Regions from separate parts of the Photobacterium sp. GSS17 genome, predicted to be linked through region 1. Evidence: predicted binding sites of a transcription regulator. Region 1 holds the regulator's gene; each other region holds the start of a gene.
What was found. Region 1 encodes PurR, which represses purine synthesis genes. Its sites were predicted from a motif close to TNANGNAAACGTTTNCNTNA; they were not measured.
Positions count from the first base shown of each region.

Region 1 (8,227 bases):
GCGGCATGAGTGAGCTGATAAGGGCCAGCCACATCCCCGACGGCAAAAATATTGGGGTATTTGGTTTGCAGATAGTCATTCACAGCCACAGTACCGCGTGAATTGACGGAAATGCCCAGCTCTTCCAGTCCGAATCCGCTGACATTGGCCACACGGCCCAATGCAAGCAGTACGACGTCAAATTCGACCTGTAGGTTTTCAGGTTGAGTATTTGTCTCACGATTACCAGGGGCATGGGTATGAGCGGCTGCCATTGCCTCTAACCAGACTCGTTGAGTATCGGTTTCTGCCATAGATAAATCAGGTGTCTGCGACTCAGACTGCGGTGGTTTACAAGGGGATACTTCGAATTTCACTGCCTTGTAGCTGGTGTAAACGGTCACGCCATCCTGCACCAGACTTTGCTTGATCAGTCTGGCGGCATCCTGATCTTCACGGATCAGCAACTGATCCGCCATCTCGACCAGTGTGACCTGGCTGCCCAAGCGACTGAAACTTTGGGCCAGCTCACAGCCGATCGGCCCGCCACCCAGTACCAGCATGCGTTTTGGTTGTTCCGTCAATGACCAGATCGTATCAGAGGTGAAGTAGTGTACATTTTCCAGCCCCGGAATGGACGGCACCAGAGGTCTGGCACCGGTGGCAATCACTATGTTGCGGGTTGTAATGCGCTGGCCGTTTACCTCAACTTCCCACGGAGAGCGGATCCGAGCCTCGCCAGTTATACAGTTCACACCAAGAGCAGAATAACGCTCCACACTGTCATGGGGTTCAATCCGGTTGATAACGTGGCGTACCCGTGCCATCACCGCGGCAAAGTCAACCTGAGGAGCGGTGGCCTGAATACCAAACCGACTCGCGTTGTTGATTTCAGACATGGCATGCGCGGCTCGAATAATGGCTTTTGACGGTACACAACCAGTATTCAGGCAGTCGCCGCCCATTTTCTCTTTCTCAATCAGGGTCACTTTAGCTTTTACGGCGGCCGCGATATATGCACTGACCAGTCCGCCAGCACCTGCACCGATAACCACCATGTTCTGATCAAATTGTGCGGGTTTCGTCCAGTCGGCGTAAAGTCGTTGACGACTGATGATGTGCATGACTGCTTTGGCTGAAAATGGGAAGACACCGAGCAACATCAGAGACACCAATACCGGCAGGGAAATAATCCCGCTCAGGCTCTCAATCTGACCTAATTGGGTACCTGCATTCAGGTAAACAACCGTTCCCGCCAGCATGCCCAACTGGCTCACAACATAAAATTTTCGGGTCGTGATAGGGGTCAGCCCCATCAGCAGATTAACCAGGAAAAACGGAAAAATAGGAATCAAACGCAGTGTAAACAGATAGAAAGCCCCATCTTTTTTGACTCCGGCATTGATGGCGCTCAGTCGCTTACTGAAACGGCTCTGCACCCAGTCATGCAAAATATAGCGACTGAACAGAAATGCCAGTGTTGCGCCGATGGTGCTAGCGAACGACACCAGCAACAGACTCCACCAGAAACCAAACAAGGCGGCCCCCAGCAAAGTCATAATGACGGCCCCCGGTAGGGAAAGCGCGGTCACGACCACATACACCATAAAATACAGCACACTGGACAGCAGTGGCTGGGCGAGGATGGTATCCCGCAAAACCTGTTGCTGAGCCTTGGCATGTTCAAGCGTCAGGTATTGCCCTAAATCGAGGGCGTACCACAGTACAAACAGCAGGCTGACCAGCAGGATCGTGATAACTTTCTTTTTATTGATGGCGGGCTTTTTGTCCACCACAGGTTTATTCGTCATAACGGCTTCCTGTTAGCATCCTTGTCGGCCTGAACGGTGTTTGTGGTCGGAGTTGTGTCAGATTCTGAAGCCGAAGGCTGAATGGGTAGCGAACAGAAGCCTTGCTCTGGTACATCCAGCGCAGTATTGAACTTGGCCGACAAGTTCTGGAAGGCAATCAGGGCAGTGAGCTCTACTAAGGCATCTTCGTCGAACCACTGTTTAAGACTAACCAGCATGGAATCCGTGACTCGTTGCCCGGTGACAGTGACGGCTTCCACATAGGTCAGAACGGCATGTTCACATTCATCAAAATGCTCACTTTGTTGCCAATGTGCCAGCGCTTTGATTTTCTCGACAGACTGGCAACGTTCTGCCAGTCGCATGCCGTTGGCATCGACACAGAAGGCACAATCATTGAGTTGGGAGACCCGGACACACACCAGCGAGCGAATCACCGGGGAGAGGGGAGAAGAACGGCGATCCAGATAACCAAAAAATCCGGCGACCAGCCAAAATAAAGGCGGACGTCTACCCCACAGTAAAGCAGGATTCAGCACTTTGCCGAAGTGCCGCTGTTGGAGCCAGAGCAGGGGTCTGATCAGAACGGAGTAACGCTTTTTAGCCGAAATACGCACAGGAACCTCTTTTTCGTCGGTGTGTCGTGTAACTGTCTGAGTCCAATATAAAGATCATGGATCATTTTATCGGTAAATATCAGACAAAGACCTGATAAAGAGGTAAAAAATTTCAGTCGCTAATGAAAATAGCAGAAATCAGGATTGATCGATGGAAATTCGTACAGGAATGGATTGCGGCTGGTTAGCCACCTGATTGCGACTGCTTGGTGCATCGGTGATCAGAATATAGCCACAAGCGATAATCGGGGCGACAGACAACAACATGGTTTTACCAATATGGTAATTACGATACCAATACTTTCTAGCGCGGATTTTGAGGAGTAGTCCCCAGACGAATAAAGTGACGTTTAACACGGTAATCGACAGTAACACATCATGCATAGCCACCGGTGAAGCCACTTGTTGGCTGACCAATAAATAGACAACCACAGGCGGAAGCAGGCTAATAAGAACCACCGCTCGCATCAGGCGTGGCCATTTGCCAAACTTATCCTTGAACATCTGTTCATTTTGTCCTGGGAAAGGTTGGGAATAGTTCATATAACCTCCGGTGTTTTACATCCGGCTAATTCTACAATTGCCCTCATTGAATAAAAGTGTGTTGCCGAATTAATAAGCAGCTTTGTGAGTTAATTCAATGTTTGACAGGGAATGACATTATTCTGTCATTGCAGAGCCAAAAATATGTTGGGAATAAAAAAGAGATCCGAAGATCTCTTTTATATGTGTTAGGTTGCGATTAACTTAATTTCGCAAGAAGTTCTGAGCGCCGCTCTTTCGGGATAACAGACCAGTGCTTGCCACTGATTGCTCCTTCCAAAGCCCACAGTAAGTCGATACTTACTTCGCCTTCATGAGTGCTCTGTAGCGCTTTATACGCATTCAGGGCACCGGCTTCGTACAGCTCATCCACTGTGGTTATTCCGGCTTTTTTCAACATCCTCTCATTCGCCAGGCGAAGATTGGGTAAATCTTTGATTCGATTGGGAGAGGTGTTATTTTTTATTTCTTTATCTGCTTTAGCGGCAGATAAAGACAATTTCGCCTGAGCCAGAATTTTATCAGTATCGTCCCACCACTCTTCAGGAATGGCATAATGTTTGGTTACAACAGGAAAGCCACGTTTCTTATATACATAAGGTTTCATTCCTGCGGATTTATATTCCTTTTCATTGTCGGCATTCGCCCGTAAATGCAGTTTGTCATTTACCACGAGTGCAAACATTGTTTCGCCAGAAAATATGCCAAAGCCGCCAAACATTGAGCGTGATTTGACGTTATCGAAATTATTAAAAAGGCGTAATGAATCTTTGAGTACTGGTTTGTCCATGCGTCTTCTCGGTGAATTGTTACTAGGTCACCTAACAACGAGCGAGGATTCAAGAATAGCAGAGTTGTAAAACGAACTGTCAGGGAAAAGTGAAATTATTTCCTGATGTTATCTGCTATATCCATCGGCAACCCCGCTACCATAAGTTGACTGCTTTAAAAATAAAACTGCCTACTCTTAGGCCGGAAGCTTTGCGTCCCTACCTTTCGATAGGTTTGCCTTGTTCGTGACACCTAAAGCATATCTCAGAAGATTATTTTGAACTTGCTCCCAACTTTTAAAGTGTGATATTGCTCCCAGTAATATCTCACAATTTTTATAGTGATATACTTCTAATGTTGTGAATTTATTACTGTTTAAGTCAAAAGTGGTACAAAAAAACCGGAGATAAAAATCTCCGGTTTGTCATACATTTGTCATCAAGTTATGCATATCAGCTGTTCAGGTTACGCACTGATTTGCGAACGACCAGTTCTGGTATCATTTCAAAAACCTGATGCTCGTGTTCTTTGTTCTTCACGCGATCCATCAGAATCTCAACCGCACTCTTACCCAAACGGCGTTTAGGCTGGTGGATCGTGGTCAGTGGCGGTGAAAAATACGGTGCCAGGTCGATGTTATCGTAGCCAATGATCGACATATCGTCAGGTACACGGATACCGGCTTGCTCAAATGTACTGATCATGCCCATCGCCATGATGTCATTGAAGCAGAAAATCGCGGTTGGACGCTTTTCCATTGCCATAAATGTGTTGGCCGCTTTTACCGCAGATTCACATTCGAAGTCACCTTCCAGAATCCAGTCTTCATTGATGTCTAGTCCGGCTTCTGTCATTGCCTTGCGGAAACCTTTCAGGCGTTCGCGACAGGCCGCTTTTTCTGCGTGGCCAGTCAGACAGCCAATTTCCTTATGACCGTGCTCAATAAAGAATTTGGTTGCCACGTAGCCGCCAAGTTCAGCATTGTCCTGAATTTTATCGGTGTGCGGGCTTTCCGGACCCCAGTCCATGATCACCATCGGCAGATCTTTCTGGCGCTCCAGCAGTTCCAATAGTTGCTCGTCAAGATCCGAACACATCACCAGCAGGCCATCTACCCGTTTTTCGGCCAGCATACGCAGGTAATCTCTTTGCTTTTCCAGGTTACCTTCGGTGTTACACAGAATCAGCGTATAGCCTTCACCGTAGCAATATTCTTCAACGCCGTGGACAACTTCAGCGAAAAACGGGTTGGTCGATTTGGTTACCAGCATGCCGATGGTGCGGGTTGTATTGCACTTCAGGCTTCGTGCTACGGCACTTGGTGCGTAGTTCAGCTCTTCAACCGCCGCGAGAACTTTCTTCTGTGTTGCTTCAGCCACGAAGCGTGTTTTGTTGATCACGTGTGAAACGGTGGTGGTTGAAACACCAGCCATACGTGCAACATCTTTAATCGTTGCCATAGTTATTCTTCTAGTGAATGGGTCCGCAGACCTTTAAATTGAATGCATTACCTAAGAGGACAGTGATGAGTTGCGATGTCAGGGATGCCATTCACTATTCTGTTAGGTGGAATTACCAGAAACGCCAAAAGGCCGCATCTCGAACGGGCGGCTTCATCTCTGATAACAAAAAATCGTACCCGCGCTAATAAAACGCGTTGCATGGATCATTTGCATTGTTTAATCGCTTGCGATCACATTTTACTGAGTGTGGCCAATAGTGCAATGTTTCTGGCCAAAGTCATGGATATTAATTGACAGTTATCAATATTTTGCTTGTAACAAGGCTCTACGCTGCAATTTATTGTTATGGTAATAACTTGATTTGAAACAAATTTAATATCCTGCAATAAATCAGTTTGCATGGAATAAAAATACCGGTTGTGCTTGCTGCGCGACAACCGGTACTAATTTCGCTCAATCAACGATGTTTCCGCTCTTATAAAACCGTGGTCTTTTCACTTGAAGCGGCGTTATCACTCTGCTTCACGAGGTTTGATTGATAGTAATAGCGGCTCTGTTTTCTGCCTTTTTTCTGTCTGCGTTTTCACCGGCCGGTAACACGACAGGGTAGCCGTCGACCGGGTGGTGGCTGATGCATACCGGCCAGCCATATACGGTTTCAATGAGCGATTCGCTTAACGCATGCTGCGGGCTACCATCTGCCTGGATTTTGCCGTTGTTCATGATAACTAACCGGTCAGCGTACTGAGCAGCAAGGTTCAGATCATGGATGACGACGATGACCGCCGCGCCGGCCCGAGCCATGTCTCTGGCGACGCGTAACGTGTTGTGCTGATGCGCCAGATCTAACGCTGAGGTCGGTTCATCAAGCATCAGAACGCACTGTTCGCCCGCCTGACTTAATTGTGTCAGCACGCGGGCAAAATGAACCCGCTGTTTTTCTCCGCCGGATAAGGTCGGGTACAGACGTGAAGACAGGGCAGTCACGTCTACCTGCGCCATTTTTTCACTGGCAATTTTTCGGGTACGGGCCTGCGAGATATTGAGAGGCAAAGCCCCCAGAGCCACCACTTCTTCAGCCGTGAAGGCAAATGTCAGACTGCTGTGCTGCGGCAGGATGCCGAGATGCTGAGCCAGCTGATGGGGTGGCCAGTTTTGTCGGTTGCGGCCGAAATAGCAGATTTCCCCTGGCACGCTCCGTTCACCACACAGAACTTTCAGCAGGGTACTTTTCCCTGCGCCGTTGGGGCCTAACAGTGCAGTCAGCTCGCCTGAGCGAATGTCGATCGAGAAGTCGTCCAGAATCACTTTGTCGCCCAGACTGAGGTTCAAACCCGTGACGCTGACTGCTACGGGCTCTGTTACCACAATTGGCTTTGTTACCAAAGACGAGCGGTTGGCCGAATCTGCTGGCTGGCGTGCAAAGGACGAAGCGTTCACGGTTGTTGGATTGTCACTCATGACAGTTTGCCCTTTTGCTTAACTAACAGTGTGATGAAAAATGGCGCGCCAATTAACGCGGTGATGATGCCAACAGGAAGCTCTGACGGTGCCGCGACAACGCGCGCCAGCATGTCAGCAATCAGGAGCAGTAAAGCGCCAAGCAAAGCGGACAGCGGAAGCAGGGTTTTGTGGTTCGGCCCGATCAGCATTCGACAAATATGGGGAACAATCAGGCCAACAAAACCGATCACCCCGGTCAGGGAAACGGCCACTCCGACGCCAGCGGCACAAAGCAGAATCAGGCTGCGTTTCAGGTGCTGGACGTTAACACCCAGGTGACGAGCTTCTGCTTCTCCCAGCAAAAAGGCATTCAGGGCGTTGGCATGGCGATCAAAAAGAACAATCAGCAGCGCCAGCGTCATATAGGCCAGAGCGATGCTGGGCCAGGTTGCGCCAGCCAGTGAGCCTAATGTCCACAATGACAGATCTCGCAGTGCCTGATCATCGGCATAGTAGTTCATCAGGCCCAGTGCTGCGCCGGACAGCGCGCCAATAGCAACCCCAGCCAGTAACATGACGGTGACGGATGTGCCATTTTTATCGGTTCCCAAAGTGTATACCAGGTACGTTGTGGCAGTGCCGCCCAGAAAAGCGAGCACGGGCACTGTGCCCAGTGTGAGCAGGTAGGGGGAAAGGGCGGCAAGCGGGGCAAAAAGCACGATTCCGACTGCGGCCCCCAGGCTTGCTCCGCCGGATACCCCAATGATGCCCGGGTCAGCCAGCGGGTTGCGGAACAACCCCTGCATCACAGCACCACACAGCGCCAGAATGGCACCGACGGCAATTCCCATCAGGGTTCGGGGCAGGCGAATTTGCTGAATGACCATACTGATATGAGTCGGCAGTTCGGTCTGCCACGGCAGAAGCGCATGGAGGCTGTCCTTGACGCTGATTGCCATTGGGCCGACCGTCATTGAGACGATCAGCGTCATTGTCAGCAAAGCCAGACCAGCCGGAAAGACCACGCGGGTTGGGAGTCGTTGTAACTGCATGTTGTGTACTACTCGGGAAAATGACTCAGGGTAGGTTGAGGGTGACTCAGAATGACTGAGGATAAAATTCGCGGTTGAGGCGTTCTGCTTCATTCAGGCTTTGTATCCCGAGTCCGCCAATCAATGCTGTACCATCAATGGTCACAACGGCTTGATTCTGTCCTGCAGGCGTGGCTGCCAGCATAGGCATTTTTTGCAGCAAGGCTTCCACACTGCCAAGCTGGCTGTAAGTACGTTCGCTGATCAGAATAATGTCCGGCTGCATCTCGACAATCGATTCCTGTGAAATCGGTTTATATGACTCAATGCTGTCGGCTGCCGGGTTAATAGCGCCAGCCAGTTGGATGACACTGTCTGCCGGGGTATGGCGACCGGCGACATTGGTTGGTCGTCCCTCGTGAATCATCAGAAATAAAACCTTTTTCGGCGTTTCTGTATTGGCCTGGTTGGCTTTAATGGCTGCTACCTTGTCTTTTACCTCTTTTTGCAGGGCTTGTGCGGTAGATTCGTGCTGAGTAAGGCGACCCACCTGCTCAATACGCACAAGC
Region 1 covers NZ_CP117517.1:1,428,894-1,437,120, forward strand. Annotated here, with positions in the region: gene PGW97_RS06315 (FAD-dependent oxidoreductase) at 1-1,754, opposite strand, end outside; gene PGW97_RS06320 (carboxymuconolactone decarboxylase family protein) at 1,787-2,407, opposite strand; gene PGW97_RS06325 (hypothetical protein) at 2,546-2,950, opposite strand; gene PGW97_RS06330 (TfoX/Sxy family DNA transformation protein) at 3,150-3,740, opposite strand; cyclic di-GMP riboswitch class I at 3,864-3,970, opposite strand; gene purR (HTH-type transcriptional repressor PurR) at 4,174-5,181, opposite strand; gene PGW97_RS06340 (heme ABC transporter ATP-binding protein) at 5,707-6,645, opposite strand; gene PGW97_RS06345 (FecCD family ABC transporter permease) at 6,642-7,679, opposite strand; gene PGW97_RS06350 (heme/hemin ABC transporter substrate-binding protein) at 7,726-8,227, opposite strand, start outside.

Region 2 (8,227 bases), 610 kb from region 1:
GGATTCAATTTGGGACAGGACATTAACCATTTCAAGCGCGCTTAGTGCAGCCTCTGCCCCTTTATTACCAGCCTTGGTACCGGCACGCTCAATGGCTTGTTCGATGGTATCAACAGTCAGTACACCAAATGCCACCGGAGTGTTGTACTCCAGAGCAACCTGTGCCAGACCTTTGTTACACTCACCGGCAACATAATCAAAGTGTGGCGTACCGCCACGGATCACAGAGCCAAGCGCAACAATAGCGTCATAACGATCGCTTTTAGCTACTTGCTGAGCAACCAAAGGCAGCTCGTAAGCACCAGGGCAACGTACAACAGTAATGTTGTCATCACTTACCTGACCCTGACGTTTCAGCGCATCCAGAGCGCCTTCCAGCAAGCTTTCATTAATGAAGCTGTTGAAGCGAGAAATTACGATAGCAACTTTTGCGTTTGGTGCCGCGATGGCGCCTTCGATTACCTTCATGGGCCTTCCTGTGACTATGTCTTTTTTCCGGTATGAGAAACCGCGGGAGTCTATCACACTTTATGCGTTATACCAATTGGCATCTTTCATGCGTATAAAGCGAGAACGCCGCACTTTCTGTTCCAGCTATTAAATGATAAGTCAGCGGGCCAGGGCCCGCTGATAAAATACGAACAGCGATGTGGTTATTCGCAAATATATTCGACCACTTCCAGACCGAATCCGGACAGTGAGTGGTAACGCTGGGTACTGGATGACAGCAGGCGCATCTTGGAGACCCCCAGGTCAGACAGAATCTGTGAGCCGACACCGACCTGACGAGACTGGTCTTTCGGGTTGAGCTTCACCTGCGGGTTGCCCTCACGTTGCGCCGCCATATGCTGCACCTTGGTAATCAGTGATTCCGGATTTTCCACTTTGCTCAGAACCACCAGCACCCCGCCTTCATCGGCGATACGTTTCATTGCACACGGCAGTGTCCACTGGCTGGCACCGGAGTGCAGGATATCTTTGAAAGTGTCCTGCAAATGCACACGTACCAGCGCTGGCGTATCAGCAGAAACCGGCCCTTTCTGCAGCGCAAAATGGACCTGGCTGTCGATGGTGTCGCGGTAAGTGATCATCTCAAACTCACCGAACTCTGTTGGCAGAATACACTGCGCGATACGCTCAATAGTGGTTTCGTTATTGTTGCGGTACTCAATCAGATCAGCAATGGTCCCCAGTTTCAGACCATGCTGCTCGGCGAACACTTCCAGGTCCGGACGGCGCGCCATGGTGCCGTCTTCATTGAGGATTTCAACAATCACACTGGCCGGCTCCAGCCCCGCCAGACGAGCGATATCACAACCGGCTTCGGTGTGGCCAGCGCGCGCCAGCACTCCGCCTTCCTGCGCCATCAGCGGGAAGATATGGCCCGGCATCACGATGTCAGCTGGGGTTGCATGCTGGGCCACCGCGGCCTGCACTGTGCGAGCACGGTCTGCGGCAGAGATACCGGTTGTCACCCCTTCCGCCGCTTCAATGGAAACGGTGAAGTTCGTGCTGAACTGCTCAGTATTGTCCTGCACCATCAGCGGCAGTTTGAGCTGCTGACAGCGCTGCTTAGTCAGCGTCAGGCAAATCAGGCCACGTCCGTGGCGCGCCATAAAGTTAACGGCCTCAGGGGTGATTTTTTCGGCGGCAATGATCAGATCGCCTTCGTTTTCCCGATCTTCATCATCCATCAGAATGACCATTTTGCCCTGACGGATATCCTCAATGATTTCCTTTGCACTGCTCAATGCCATAACGCTACCTTTTGTTGTTGTGTCTGCTTGCTGAACCGCCTTGGCGGTTATCTCAGAAATCCGCTACGTGCCAGTAGATCCATCGAAACCTGTGACGACTGAGCTGCGGCTTTCTCTCCCAGCATCAGGCGCTCCAGGTATCGGGCAATCACATCCACTTCCAGATTCACTTTGCGACCCGGCTTGAAGCTTTCCATCGTGGTTTCAAGCGCAGTATGCGGCACGATGGTCAGTTTGAATTCGTCGCCACGCACGGCGTTAACGGTCAGGCTGATTCCGTCGACGGCCACCGAGCCTTTCTCAGCGATGTATTTCGCCAGATGCGACGGCACCTTCACCCAGAACTCAATGGCACGACCGGTTTGTGTCCGCTCGACAATCTCCGCCACATGGTCGACATGGCCCGAGACCATATGCCCCCCGAAACGGGTGGTCGGCAACATGGCTTTTTCCAAATTCACTTTCTGGCCCGGCTTGTAGGAAGCAAACGCTGTCCGTTGCAGGGTCTCCAGTGACAGATCGGCTACATAACCGGACCCGGTTAGGGCAACCACGGTCAGGCACACGCCATTCGTGGCAATACTGTCCCCCAATTTTACATCGGATAGATCGAGCTTGCCGGACTCCACGGTTACAGAAATGTCTTTGCCTTTCGGTGTCAGCGCGGTAAGGGTACCGACCGCTTCGATAATGCCAGTAAACATGAAAAACCTTTTTGATTAATTGTGTGTGGGACGTGCCGTGATACGGATATCCGGGCCAACCATGCGAACATCGCTGATGATCAGCTCCGGCACCTGAGCCATCGCCGTCAGACCGCGGAGATCCACCAGCCCGCGACTGTCACTTCCCATCAGTTTAGGTGCCTGGTACAAAATCAGTTCATCGACCAGCCCGGCAGCGAGCAGCGCACCGGCCAATCCGGCACCGGCTTCCACCCAGATATGGTTAATATCATGACCAGCCAGTGTGTCCATCAGTGCGCTCAGATCAATCTGTCCCAAAGGGTGTGCTATTGAAGCTTGTACCGCTGTGGCCGGCACCAGCACCTGCTGCACAGACTCTGGCCATGTCTGGGTGTCCGCCTGAGTCCTAATCAGCAGCGTTTCGCCCGGCAACCCAATCAGCTGATGCAACGGTGTTACCCGGTTGCGGCTGTCGATAATGACGCGTTTCGGCTGACGGAGTTCGTGTTCAGGGTACTGCTGCTGCACACTGGGGTTCAGTGAGGCCCAGCGCACGTTCAGGGAAGGATTGTCTGCCAGCACAGTCGCACTGGTTGAGAGAATTGCACCGGCTTTAGCGCGATAACGCTGCACATCGGCTCTTGCGGCCGGACCGGTAATCCACTTGCTTTCACCATTTGCCAGCGCAGTACGACCATCCAGGCTGGCTGCCAGTTTCAGTTGGACAAACGGGCGGCCGGTTTTCATTCGCTTGATGAACCCGGGATTCAGCGCCTCAGCATCTTGCGCCAGCAGCCCAACCGCAACGTCAATGCCCGCCTCCTGCAACATCTTGATACCGCGACCGGCAACTTTGGGGTTCGGATCCACCATGGCGCATACCACCCGGCTGACCCCTGCGTTCACCAACGCTTCAGCACACGGCGGAGTACGGCCGTAATGGGAACAGGGTTCCAGCGTTACGTAGGCGGTCGCGCCTTTTGCTCGCTCACCGGCCGCACGCAGGGCAAAGACTTCAGCATGGGGTTGACCGGCACGGTAGTGGAATCCCTCGCCGACAATTTCTTCGCCGTGAGCAATTACACACCCCACATTGGGGTTTGGAGCTGTCGTGTACTGACCGCGTTGTGCCAGAGTGATGGCACGATGCATCATGGCATGGTCATTAGGTGAGAACATTTGACTACGATTCTTCTCAGACTGGCCGGACCCGTTACGGCCCGGCTGGAGGACTTACTTTTCCAGTTTGGCGATCTCTTCACCAAACTCACGAATATCTTCGAAACTGCGGTAAACAGAGGCAAAGCGAATATAAGCGACTTTATCCAGCTCTTTGAGCGATTCCATCACCAGATTACCGATCATTTCTGACGGCACTTCACGCTCGCCGGTAGCCCGCAACCGTGACTTGATGGTGTTGATCGCCCGCTCGATATCGTCGGTGCTGACCGGGCGCTTTTCCAGCGCACGCTGAATTCCACCGCGTAACTTATCTTCGTTAAACGGGTCGCGGCTGCCATTGGTTTTGATCACCCGAGGCATCACCAGCTCGGCTGTTTCGAATGTCGTATAACGCTCGTTGCACGCCAGGCACTGACGGCGACGGCGTACCTGGTGACCATCTGCCACCAGGCGAGAATCGATCACTTTGGTGTCATTCGCACCACAAAAAGGACAATGCATCTTGCCTCCTTATTTTCGGTATCTCAGTGTACCCCATTTCAGCGCTATGTAGAGAGTACTCGGATGAATTTTATGCCGGAAAGGCAGCAATTTCCGTATGATCGACAAAAGCAGAAAGCAGAAAGCAGAAAGCAGAAAGCAGAAAGCAGAAAGCAGAAAGCAGAAAGCAGAAAGCAGAAAGCAGAAAGCAGAAAGCAGAAAGCAGAAAGCAGAATAACAAAAGGGCTTGCCGCAGCAAGCCCTCAAAAACATCAGAACGCGATAACGAGTGATTATGCGTAAACTGGCAGGCGCTTACAGATTTCCAGCACCTTCGCTTTCGTCGCTTCAATCACTTCAGGATTGTCGATGTTGTCCATCACGTCACACATCCAGCCAGCCAGCTGCTTGGCATCTTCAACGGTGAAGCCACGGCGAGTGATCGCTGGGGTACCAACACGGATACCTGATGTAACGAACGGGCTGCGTGGATCATTCGGTACGCTGTTTTTGTTCACAGTGATGTTTGCAGCGCCCAGTGCGGCATCCGCTTCTTTACCTGTGATACCTTTGTCAATCAGGTCAACCAGGAACAGGTGGTTTTCAGTACCGCCGGAAACGATCTTGTAACCGCGCTCCAGGAACTCACCAACCATTGCTTTTGCGTTTTCCACAACACGCGCTTGGTAGTCTTTGAACTCAGGCTCCATTGCTTCTTTGAAAGCCACGGCTTTCGCGGCAATCACGTGCATCAGAGGACCACCCTGACCGCCAGGGAAAACAGCTGAGTTCAGTTTCTTGTACAACTCTTCGCCAGCATTTGACAGGATCAGACCACCACGTGGGCCCGCCAGTGTTTTGTGCGTAGTCGTTGTTACCACGTGGGCATGTGGTACCGGGTTCGGGTAAACACCCGCAGCAATCAGACCAGCAACGTGCGCCATATCAACAAAGAAGTACGCGCCCACTTTGTCAGCGATTTCACGCATGCGTTTCCAGTCAACAATCTGTGAGTAGGCAGAGAAACCACCGATGATCATCTTCGGCTTGTGCTCAAGTGCCAGCGCTTCCACTTCGGCGTAGTCAATCTGACCGTCAGCATCGATACCGTAAGGAATGATGTTGTACAGCTTACCAGAGAAGTTAACCGGAGAACCGTGAGTCAGGTGACCACCGTGTGCCAGGCTCATACCCAGAACGGTATCGCCAGCATTCAGCAGTGCCATGTAAACAGCGTTGTTTGCCTGTGAACCTGAGTGCGGCTGAACGTTCGCGTACTCAGCGCCAAACAGTTGGCACGCACGATCGATAGCCAGTTGCTCAGCTTTGTCGACATACTCACAGCCACCATAGTAACGCTTACCCGGATATCCTTCCGCATACTTGTTGGTTAGTTGAGAGCCCTGTGCTTCCATCACACGTGGACTGGTGTAGTTTTCAGAAGCAATTAACTCAATGTGCTCTTCCTGACGCGCAGTTTCTTCCTGAATGGCTGCAAATAGTTCAGCGTCGTAATCGGCAATATTCATGTCGCGCTTTAGCATCTGTCTCTCCTGACTCAGATTGTTTCATACCATTTTGTCTAAGTTGCGGCAGTTTTTCGCGCCCCGGACAAAGCGGTGGTAAACATACATTTTTGGCACAAAACTGGAAAATCGCAAAGCTAGGCGCCACGCGGACGCAAACGTTTTCGTCATGCCAGTAGATAACGCCGTATTTTACAGAAATTGATCTCAATCAGGTAGCCCTAAAGCGACTTTTTATTAGTATTTATTTCTCGTCGGGGATGAATTATTTTCAACTTGATCAATCCCTGCCCAAACAACAGGTAGACCATAAATTTGATTACACAAGAAAATAGTGAAATTTTATTTGTACAAATTTGTAAATAATTTAATACATACGCCATTGAAGCGTTTTCGTGATGAGGCTCATCTTTTTACTAAAGGAGGATTATGATGAGCGCCATCAACGAAAAGGAGTGTTGTCTTGAGCGGTTATACCCATTCACTGAAAGAAAATATCATTGCCATTCTCACCGGCACCTTTATTGTCTCTCAGGGCGTTTTCTTTTTGCAGCAGGCTAACCTGCTCACCGGCGGTACCACGGGTCTGGCACTGCTGCTGAGTCACTTTGTCGATCTCACTTTCGGCCAGCTGTACTTTATGATGAATATGCCGTTCTACCTGATGGCCTGGTTCCGTATGGGGAAAAGCTTTGCCATCTCCAGCGTGGTCGCCGGTGGTCTGGTATCGGTGATGACCGACAACCTCTATCAGGTGGTAGAAATCAGTCGTCTTGACCCGCTGTACTGCGCGGTTATCGGGGGTCTGCTGATGGGCCTGGGGATGCTGATCCTGTTCCGCCATAAAACCAGCCTGGGTGGGTTTAATGTGCTGGTACTTTACCTGCAGGAAAAAATGGGCTGGTCTGCCGGCAAGCTACAGATGGGCATCGACTTTGCGATTCTGACGGCTTCTTTCTTCCTGGTCAGCCCAACGGTTCTGATGTACTCAGTGATCGGTGCCTTTATGCTGAATCTGGTTCTGGCGATGAACCATAAACCGGGGCGTTACAGCGGTAATCAGGCACAAAAAAACCGCGCGAACGCGTAAACGCCAGCAGATACCAAGCGCTGTCACCCGGTGACAACTGGCTAAAAGCGAAGAACAGAAAAGGCTTGCGAACGCGCAAGCCTTTTTTATTTTGATAACCGATAAAGATTCAGCGCATGGCTTTGCCTGTACCTCTACGGCCCTGCACTGCCCTATTCTCTGCTTGTATAACGTCAAGCGGACAAAGCTTTTGGCTGGACAAGGCTATTGGGTAAACAAAAATATCGACCGGGGCACCTTTTTCTTGCAGGTATAAAAAAACGCGCTCCGGGCGCGTTCTTTCATTCATAGCACGGTTGAATAAGCGGGATCAGATCGCCTCTTCATCCTCTTCGCCGGTACGGATACGCACCACACGCTCGACATCAAAGATGAAAATCTTACCGTCACCGATTTTTCCCGTCTGGGCCGTTTCAATGATCGTGTCGACGCACTGGTCAGCAACATCATCGGCTACCACGATTTCCAGCTTCACTTTCGGAAGAAAATCCACCATGTATTCCGCGCCGCGATACAGCTCGGTATGGCCTTTTTGACGCCCAAATCCTTTCACTTCTGACACGGTCATACCGGTAATGCCGACATCAGCCAGCGCTTCACGAACATCATCAAGCTTGAACGGCTTAATGATGGCTTCAATTTTTTTCATGTTCATCATCCTTTGCTTGAGCAGAGGTCGGTGACGGCTCAGGCGTAAACGCCGCCAACTGCCTGATTAATATTGCCCGCAGTATAGCAAATAGGTTCGCCCCTGTTGACAGGCGGTTCAGTATTTTTCTGTGGGGAGCACCACATCGTCGTCCATCATTTTCAGCAACAGCAGTACCGCAAAAATCAGTACCAGACTGTTGAGAAACACGATCACCGGCTGCCGGAACTCCGGCTGAAACAGCTGGGGCAGATACGGGATCAGGCTATAGCCGAAAAACATGGTGACAGCAGGGATGAAGAAATAAAGCGGGATGAATCCCCAGCGATTGCCGCGGCACAGCCCGGCAATCGCGGTCAGACCGGAAATCAGTACCAATGTAGCAATCACGCTGGGCACGATCCCGATTTGCTTGAAACTGAAAATTGCCGCGAAGGTATCCGCATAGCGGATCAGGCAGATCACCACCAGTGCAGCCAGCCCTTTGGCCGCAAGGAGAAACCCATTGCGTGTGTCGTCCATTATTCTCTCTCTTCCTTGAAAGCGTGTGGAGCTGGCTGTGATCGGGATAAAAAATAATCGCATAGTTTATGCGGGTAATGTCAACAGCACAACAGTTATTTGAACAATGTTTCTCTCTTTGCCCTAACCTGCCAAATTGGCGCTGACCGCATTCAAACAACGGCAGTCAGCCATGCATTCGCACCAGATCCGCAAACCCTTCCAGGCTTCTGACAACCCGGGTCGATACCCGATTTTCTGCCCGGTTACGGTTCAACCAAACAGCTTTCATTCCCACATCACTGGCTGCCTGGGCATCCAGCTTCGGATGGTTGCCGATGTACCAACAGGCCGAT
Region 2 covers NZ_CP117517.1:815,659-823,885, reverse strand. Annotated here, with positions in the region: gene ribH (6,7-dimethyl-8-ribityllumazine synthase) at 1-468, opposite strand, end outside; gene ribBA (bifunctional 3,4-dihydroxy-2-butanone-4-phosphate synthase/GTP cyclohydrolase II) at 654-1,757, opposite strand; gene PGW97_RS03670 (riboflavin synthase) at 1,805-2,461, opposite strand; gene ribD (bifunctional diaminohydroxyphosphoribosylaminopyrimidine deaminase/5-amino-6-(5-phosphoribosylamino)uracil reductase RibD) at 2,477-3,622, opposite strand; gene nrdR (transcriptional regulator NrdR) at 3,677-4,126, opposite strand; gene PGW97_RS03655 (hypothetical protein) at 4,190-4,408, shown strand; gene glyA (serine hydroxymethyltransferase) at 4,399-5,649, opposite strand; gene PGW97_RS03645 (YitT family protein) at 6,095-6,721, shown strand; gene glnB (nitrogen regulatory protein P-II) at 7,032-7,370, opposite strand; gene PGW97_RS03635 (hypothetical protein) at 7,488-7,892, opposite strand; gene PGW97_RS03630 (HAD family hydrolase) at 8,059-8,227, opposite strand, start outside.
Region 2: glyA (serine hydroxymethyltransferase) is a predicted target of PurR. The motif match lies at 5,782-5,801, and genes of this name have one in related genera.

Region 3 (8,227 bases), 390 kb from region 1:
TTCCCGCGTTCATACAAAGAGCAGATGCTGCCAGGTTTCGCGGTTGCGGATATCGAGCAACTGGAAAGCCTGAGCGAAGATAACAAGCTGGGCATGCTGTTCTACCGTCCGCAGGAAGAAGCGACCGATTCACGTTACGTGAAACTGAAGCTGTTCCACCGTGATGAGCCGATCCACCTGTCAGACGTTATGCCTATGCTGGAAAACCTTGGCCTGCGCGTGATTGGTGAAGAACCGTATGAAGTGAAGACTGCGAGCGGTACGGTGTACTGGATCCTGGACTTTGCGATGCTCCACAATGCCTGCACAGGGATTGATCTGGCTGAAGCGCGTGATCGTTTCCAGGAAGCATTTTCTGCTATCTGGCACGGCGAAATCGAAAGTGATGGCTTCAACCGTCTAGTACTGTGTGCCGGTCTGACAGGTCGTGAAATCACGATTCTGCGTAGTTTTGCCCGTTACATGCGCCAAGTTGGCTTCCCATTCAGCCAGCACTACATCGAAGAAACGCTGTCAAATCACAATGATCTGGCTCGTGATCTGGTTCAGCTGTTCCGACTGCGTTTTGATCCTGAAATCAAGCACACAGAAAAAGCAGAGCAGGATCTGATTGCAAAACTGCATGAGAAGCTGGACGAAGTAGAAAGCCTGGATGACGACCGTATTATCCGTCGTTACATGGAAATGATCCGTGCTACCCAGCGTACTAACTACTACCAGCTGGACGAAAACGGTCAGCCGAAACCATGGCTGTCACTGAAACTGCGTCCGTCTGAGATCCCTGAAATCCCGGCACCGGTTCCGTTCTTCGAAATCTTCGTGTACGCACCGGATATGGAAGGTGTACACCTTCGTGGCGGTAAAGTTGCGCGTGGTGGCCTGCGTTGGTCTGACCGTCAGGAAGACTTCCGTACAGAAATTCTGGGCCTGGTAAAAGCTCAGCAGGTTAAGAACACTGTTATCGTACCGGTAGGTGCAAAAGGTGGCTTCATCTGTAAACGTCAGCCTCAGCTGTCAACTCGTGAAGAGATCTGGGCTGAAGGTCAACGCTGTTACAAACGTTTCATCCGTGCGCTGCTGGATGTGACTGATAACATTGTTGACGGCGATCTAATTCCACCAGCGAACGTTGTTCGTCATGATGAAGACGACCCGTATCTGGTTGTTGCAGCCGATAAAGGGACTGCGACGTTCTCTGACCTGGCTAACTCAGTGTCGGAAGACTACAACTTCTGGCTGGGTGATGCATTTGCATCCGGTGGCTCTAATGGTTATGACCACAAAGCCATGGGTATCACCGCGAAAGGCGGCTGGGAATCAGTCAAGCGTCACTTCCGTGAAATCGGTATTGACTGCCAGAATACAGACTTTACATGTGCCGGTATCGGTGACATGGCTGGTGATGTATTCGGTAACGGCATGCTGCTGTCTAAGCATACGCGCCTGGTCGCTGCCTTTAACCACATGCATATCTTCCTGGATCCTAATCCGGATGCTGCAACCAGCTGGGAAGAGCGCAACCGTCTGTTCAATCTACCTCGCTCAAGCTGGGAAGATTATAACCCAGAGCTGATTTCTGAAGGGGGCGGTGTCTTCTCTCGTCGCAGTAAAGCGATCAAGCTGACGCCACAAATTCAGAAACTGCTGGGCACCCGTAAGCAAACCATGCCGCCAAATGAGCTGATCCGTTTGATCCTGACAATGGAAGTGGATCTGCTGTGGAACGGTGGTATCGGTACTTACGTGAAATCTCAGGCTGAGACGCATACTGATGTGGGCGACCGTGCAAACGATGGTCTGCGCATTAACGGTAGTGAGCTACGTGCGAAGATTGTGGGCGAGGGCGGTAACCTGGGTATGACTCAGCTGGGCCGTGTCGAGTTCGCGAAGAACGGTGGTCGTGTTAATACCGACTTTATCGACAACGTAGGCGGTGTTGACTGTTCAGACAACGAAGTGAACATTAAGATCCTGCTGAACACACTGGTTGCCGGCGGAGATCTGACTTACAAGCAGCGTAATGAACTGCTGGAACGTATGGAAGACGAAGTGTCTGAAATCGTTCTTGATGATGCATACTGTCAGAGCGAGTCAATCTCCGTGACACAGCATCAGGAAGTCCAACTGCTCAAAGAGCAAATCCGCTTTATCCATCACATGGAAAAAGCAGGGAAGCTGGATCGCGCTCTGGAAAATATCCCGGATGACGATGCACTGGCTGAGCGTGAAAAATCAGGTATGGGTCTGACCCGCCCTGAACTGGCAGTACTGGTTGCCTACGGCAAGATGGTTCTGAAAGAAGAAATGGCAACGGATGAAATTGCAAATGATCCGTACCACGCGCGTTTGCTGCCGGCTTACTTCCCGAAAGAGCTGCAAGAAAGATTCCGCACGCAAATGGATCAGCATCCACTGCGTAAAGAGCTGATTGCGACGTCTCTGGCAAACCAGATGTCGAATGAGATGGGTTGTAACTTTGTTACTCGTCTGCAGGAAGAAACCGGTGCAACAGTGGCCGAAATTTCATCTGCCTACTCAGTTGGCCGTGCCATTTTCGACTTTGCTCAGTACTTCGAGCAGGTTCGTGAGCTGGATAACGTAATACCGGCCGATGTGCAGTATGACATTATGTACCGTTGCCGTCGTATGTTGCGTCGTGCGACACGCTGGATTCTGCGTAACCGCGACCGTAAGCTAAGCATCGAAGAGCAAATTGCATTCTACCAGCCGGTAGTAAGCAAACTGCGTGAAAATCTGGAACGTTACCTTGTCACTGAAGAAGTGAAAGAGCACAACGATCAGGCTGAATCGATGATCAAACAGGGTGTACCGGCAGAACTGGCGCATAATATTGCGCGCCTGAGCAGCCTGTACTCAGCAATGGATATTGCACAAATTACCAGTGAGATGGATAAAGATATCGACCTTATCTCTCGAGTGTACTTTGTCCTGGGTGCTGAATTGTCACTGCACTGGTTCCTGAAACAGGTTCACAATCAGCCTGTAGAAAACCACTGGCAGGCACTGGCGCGTGCTTCATTCCGCGAAGATCTGGATTGGCAACAGCGTCAGCTGACTTCTGCTGTTATCAGCAGTGGTTTAGTAGGGGGTGACGCAGAAGGCCTGATTGAGAGCTGGATGAAGGAACACAAGAAGGCGATTCGTCGCTGGAATACCGTGCTGACTGAGTTCAAGGTAGGTACAACTCATGAATTTGCCAAGTTCTCTGTTGCACTGCGTGAACTGATGCTGCTGAATCTGCACTGCCGTCCGGCAATGTAATTCTGCAAAATTGGTGAATAAACCATAGCAACTGCTCAAATTGTTTGATTTTCAGGCCACCCACATCTGTGAGGTGGCCTTTTTTATCTCTGGTTAACATGTAAGTTAATCGTTTGCTATTTCTGTTAAAAAACAAACTGTTAATTATTTGCATTAGCCAGTCAATTTATAGGGTAGCGAGTATTTTTATCGTTAAACTATAAAATAATCGTTGAATTGGCAGCACAAAGTAGGAATAATGTTCTCCCGTTTATACGGGGCTTTTACTAGGAGGTACAATGATTTACCGCCTCGCACGATCCGCTATTTTTAAGCTAGACGCTGAAAAGGCGCATGATCTTGCTATTCAGAACTTTTCTCGCTTCACCGGTACACCTCTCGATCTCTTCTATCGTCAACACGTCCCTGATCATCCTGTCGAAGTGATGGGTATCAAATTCAAAAACCCTGTTGGTCTGGCTGCTGGCCTTGATAAAAACGGCGAATGTATTGATGCATTTGGCGCGATGGGTTTTGGATTCGTCGAAGTCGGTACAGTCACACCACGCCCTCAGCCTGGTAATGATAAGCCTCGTTTGTTTCGTGTCATTCCTGCCGAAGGCATTATTAACCGCTTCGGTTTTAATAACCTGGGCGTTGATAACCTGATTGAGAACGTCAAAAAGGCCAAGTATGACGGTGTCATCGGGATCAATATCGGTAAAAACAAAGATACACCGATTGAGAAAGGGGCTGAGGACTACCTGATCTGTATGGAGAAGGTATATGAATATGCTGGCTATATCACAGTCAATATTTCATCTCCTAACACACCGGGCCTGCGAAGCTTGCAATACGGTGAAATGCTTGATGAGCTGCTGGCACAGCTAAAAGAGAAGCAGAAAGAGCTGTGTGAGAAATATGGCAAGTATGTACCGCTGACATTGAAGATCGCGCCGGATCTTGAAGATCACGAAATTGCCCAGATTGCCCAGTCACTGATCAAAAATGAAATTGATGGTGTCATCGCGACGAACACGACTCTGGATCGTTCGCTGATTGAAGGGATGCCTCATTGCGATGAAGCGGGTGGCCTGAGTGGTCGTCCGCTTCAAAACCGCAGCACCGAAGTGATTCGTTTGTTGGCACAAGAACTGGATGGCGCATTACCTATCATTGGGGTGGGTGGTATCGATTCTGCTATTGCCGCCCGAGAAAAAATGATGGCTGGCGCAAGTCTGGTGCAGGTTTACTCCGGCTTTATTTACCACGGACCAAAACTGGTTAAGGACATTGTCTCTAACCTGAAGTAAGCGGTTCGAGAAAAAATGTATATCGTGCCTGTCGATGTTCATCGGCAGGCACTTTTTTTTGTTTAAGGTATATGACAGACACTCAAGTCAGGGGCAATTGTCAAACTTACACCTTTTTTCATCGACTTAGCCCTGTTTATTTCCTCTTTTTATTTGGCCTGACCACAGTAAAATTGTTCTAAAGTTTTGTTTCGAACGTTGGATAAAGCAGTATAACGAACGGATTTTGGAGCGAGAACATGTTGAAACCTAACAATTCATGGATGTGGTACTACGACCAAAAACATGACGCTCTGATGCTGGATCTAGGGGAGGAGATGATTTTTCGCGTCTCTATTCCAACCAAAAATCTGGTGCCTTGTGCATTTACCCGTTCTGTATTTACTGTTGACGACGCCAGTACCTACCAAACCTACCTTGAGGGCGTTTCAGCTCTCGATCTGCCAGCACCGCGCAAAGTTGAAATTGCTCTGAATGCAGTGGCTGCAAACCGCTTTCATAAACCAATGATGCCGAAAAGCTGGTTTTTTAAAGACCTTAAAAACGCACATTGCCCGTCTGAAGGTGACGTTGTCACGTTGTATACGGAAGATGGTCAGGCTAACTTCCTGGTGATTGAAAATAACGGAAACGCCAGCCTGTGTATGTCGGCTGAAGTGGAGGCCGTTAACCTGAACAATGCGAAGCAAATGCAGTTCTGCGATACGATCAAAGTGATGAATGACCGTATGGAAGCATTCGAGGCGCACGTAGAAATGCCTGTCAGCTTCGCACTGGTAGGCTGATTTACCTTCTGAAATGTTTCTCCATGGCATTCACAGCCAGCGCGTACCAGCTCAATTGTTCCCTTTATTTCTGCCTGATAACTGCACATGAAACAGTGTTATATCTCCTTCCTCGCTGAAAATAGCGCGTTGTAAGCTTGTCCATTGCCCCGAAAAACTAACCCTGGAAACATTAACCTCCATTAACTTTAAGCAGCCACAGGCAACCAAACCACAGCTGCGTACTCTAGTCTCCCTTCATTTTGTGGCCAATTGCTACCTGAGTTCAATCTCTACCAGGGGCCAATCGCTATCGCTTGTGTACCAACTGGAGAGAGAGTGCCTGTCTATCTCTATTGACTCGTTACCCATGGTCGACATCTCTCACTAAAACGACTTTCACTCATGGCCTCTGAACGACTCTCAATGCACGGACCAAACCATCAGGTGCAATTTCTAACGAAATCCCCCATGTACTGAACAAAAAAGAGACGAGTGGTTACTTACCATGTGGCGGTCATAACTGTTTGTATATTAATGAGAAAGGGTAGGGAAGTCGAAAATAGAGCCGTTAGGTTTTTATACTCATGTATGGACGCGTTCTGTCGGTATGTTAATGCGTCGTTCAAGTGGATCCCTAAGCACATTAGCCCCAATGAGTGTCAGCAAGTCTACCAAATACTTTTTCGTCGCTTTGTTCACATATATCTGAAGTGGGTGTGTTTACAACACATAGTTGGCCTACTCAGCCTTAGTAGACAGATAAATTGTATGCTCTTGAGCGATCTTTTCTACACCGCAAAAGCAGGATGAATCTAAGGGAAAAATAAAGGCAATGCTCTGGTCTGAAGTATTTCATTACCGGGGCATCACCAAGTAACAGAGTCAGCATGTGGCGTATTTTTGACGTTGCGCGTCAAAAACTGTCTGCCTGAGCAGACGTGAAGGTAAGGGAATGCCCATTTGCTTGTGCAAAATATGTTCAAAATTAGTGAGCTGGGTCTAAAAAAGTTATCTTTTTTTAATGTTTTTTCTGCCTCTTTTTGTCTTCTGAGGGCAAAAAAACACCAATATTTTGCACCTGAATCTACATGGTGATTTGTTTTATTTCCTCAATTTCCTTGTTCGTGTAATTAAATTACAAGTTATGTATGAGAGATATCCGTTACAAACCGGAACTATTTCCAGTCGGGAAACTAACGAGTGTTTTGTTTTAATTCGCCTTTGGTGATAGTCAGTGCAAACTCATTAATTGGGGAAAGCATGAATCATCTCAGACAGGAAGTGCGTAGTCATCTTGTTGTTTTATGATTTCAAATCATTGATAATTAGTGGTTTTAATTGTTTGTTTCTAGGGGTGGACGATTATGGAGGGATTGGTGGGCGTTGTTTTGCTACGGTTTCCCTGACCGTTTCTAAATGGAAACGGTTGTGATGATTGCTCGTTGTTTCCTGATGTGAACAATTTAGATGGGTGGGGTTGTATACTATTGAGTGCTCATTTGGACTGTTTTGCTTTTTCTTTGACATCAATTCAGAGTGAATCTTTTAGCTTGAATTGCCCTTGACATTACCTTTGAATCTGTATGCTGAATCAGGGCAGCGTAATTTGAGTGAAATAATTGCTGTTTTTTTAACTAAATGGGTCGGGAGATCCCTTTGGTGCAAGGTATTTAGAGGGTTTTCAGTTATAATTCACCGCAACATAAGTGCGAAATGAACCTCATGAATCAATATCTAGCAATCACTTCCCGTGGCCTTGAGAATCTTCTGGCCCAAGAACTCGAGCAACTTGGTGCTCAACAAATTAAAGTTGTCCACGCCGGCGTGCGTTTTAAGGCGGAACAGGGTACAGCATATCGCTGCTGTCTATGGACACGACTGGCTTCACGAATCATTCAGGTACTGGGTGAATTCACTGTTCGTGATGATATGGATCTGTACCTTGGCGCGACGGCTATCAACTGGCCGTCTTACTTCCACTTCAATACTCGAATCATTGTCGATTTCAACGGTACTAACCGCGAAATTCGTAACAGCCAGTATGGCGCAATGAAAGTAAAAGATGCCATTGTGGATAAGTTCACTAAGGCTGATCTTCCTCGTCCGAGTATTGACCGCGTCCGTCCTGAGCTTCGTATTCATATGCGTCTGTCAGGCGAAAACGGCATTTTGGGTCTGGACATGGCCGGTAGCGGTTTGCACCAGCGCGGCTATCGTACTGATGCCGGTAAAGCGCCTCTTCGCGAAACCCATGCCGCAGCACTGGTTCTGAAATCTGGCTGGGTTCTTGGCAAGCCTTTGCTGGATCCTATGTGTGGTTCCGGTACTTTGCTGATTGAAGCGGCGATGATCGCAGCAGACATTGCCCCAGGTCTTAAGCGTAAACAGTGGGGCTTTGAGTTCATCAGCGATTTCGATAAAGAAGCCTGGATGGAAATTCATGCTGAAGCGAAAGTAAAAGCTCGCCGTGGTCCTGCGAACGTTGAACCACTGTTCTTTGGTCGTGAAAAAGATCAGCGTGTGCTGAGCATTGCGCGTGATAATGCCGGTCGTGCTGGTGTTTCTGAACTGATCCAATTTAAGCAGGAAGATGCGACTCAACTGACTTGTCCTGAAGGGTTTGCAGAAGGTGTCATCCTGTGTAACCCGCCATACGGTGAGCGTTTGGGTACAACACCTGAGCTGATTTCCCTTTACACCTTGTTTGGTAATCGCCTGAAACTGGCATTTGCGGGTTCAACGGCTGCGATTTACTCGTCATCAAACGAGTTGCTTAGCTGCCTGCGTATGCGTGCTGATAAGCAATTCAAGCTGCGAAATGGTGCGCTGGACTGTGTGCTGAAAACGTACCTGATCTCGGCAGGTGGCGTGAAACACGTAGAAGGC
Region 3 covers NZ_CP117517.1:1,820,237-1,828,463, forward strand. Annotated here, with positions in the region: gene PGW97_RS08175 (NAD-glutamate dehydrogenase) at 1-3,282, shown strand, start outside; gene pyrD (quinone-dependent dihydroorotate dehydrogenase) at 3,561-4,574, shown strand; gene PGW97_RS08185 (cell division protein ZapC) at 4,814-5,359, shown strand; gene rlmKL (bifunctional 23S rRNA (guanine(2069)-N(7))-methyltransferase RlmK/23S rRNA (guanine(2445)-N(2))-methyltransferase RlmL) at 7,064-8,227, shown strand, end outside.
Region 3: pyrD (quinone-dependent dihydroorotate dehydrogenase) is a predicted target of PurR. The motif match lies at 3,384-3,403, and genes of this name have one in related genera.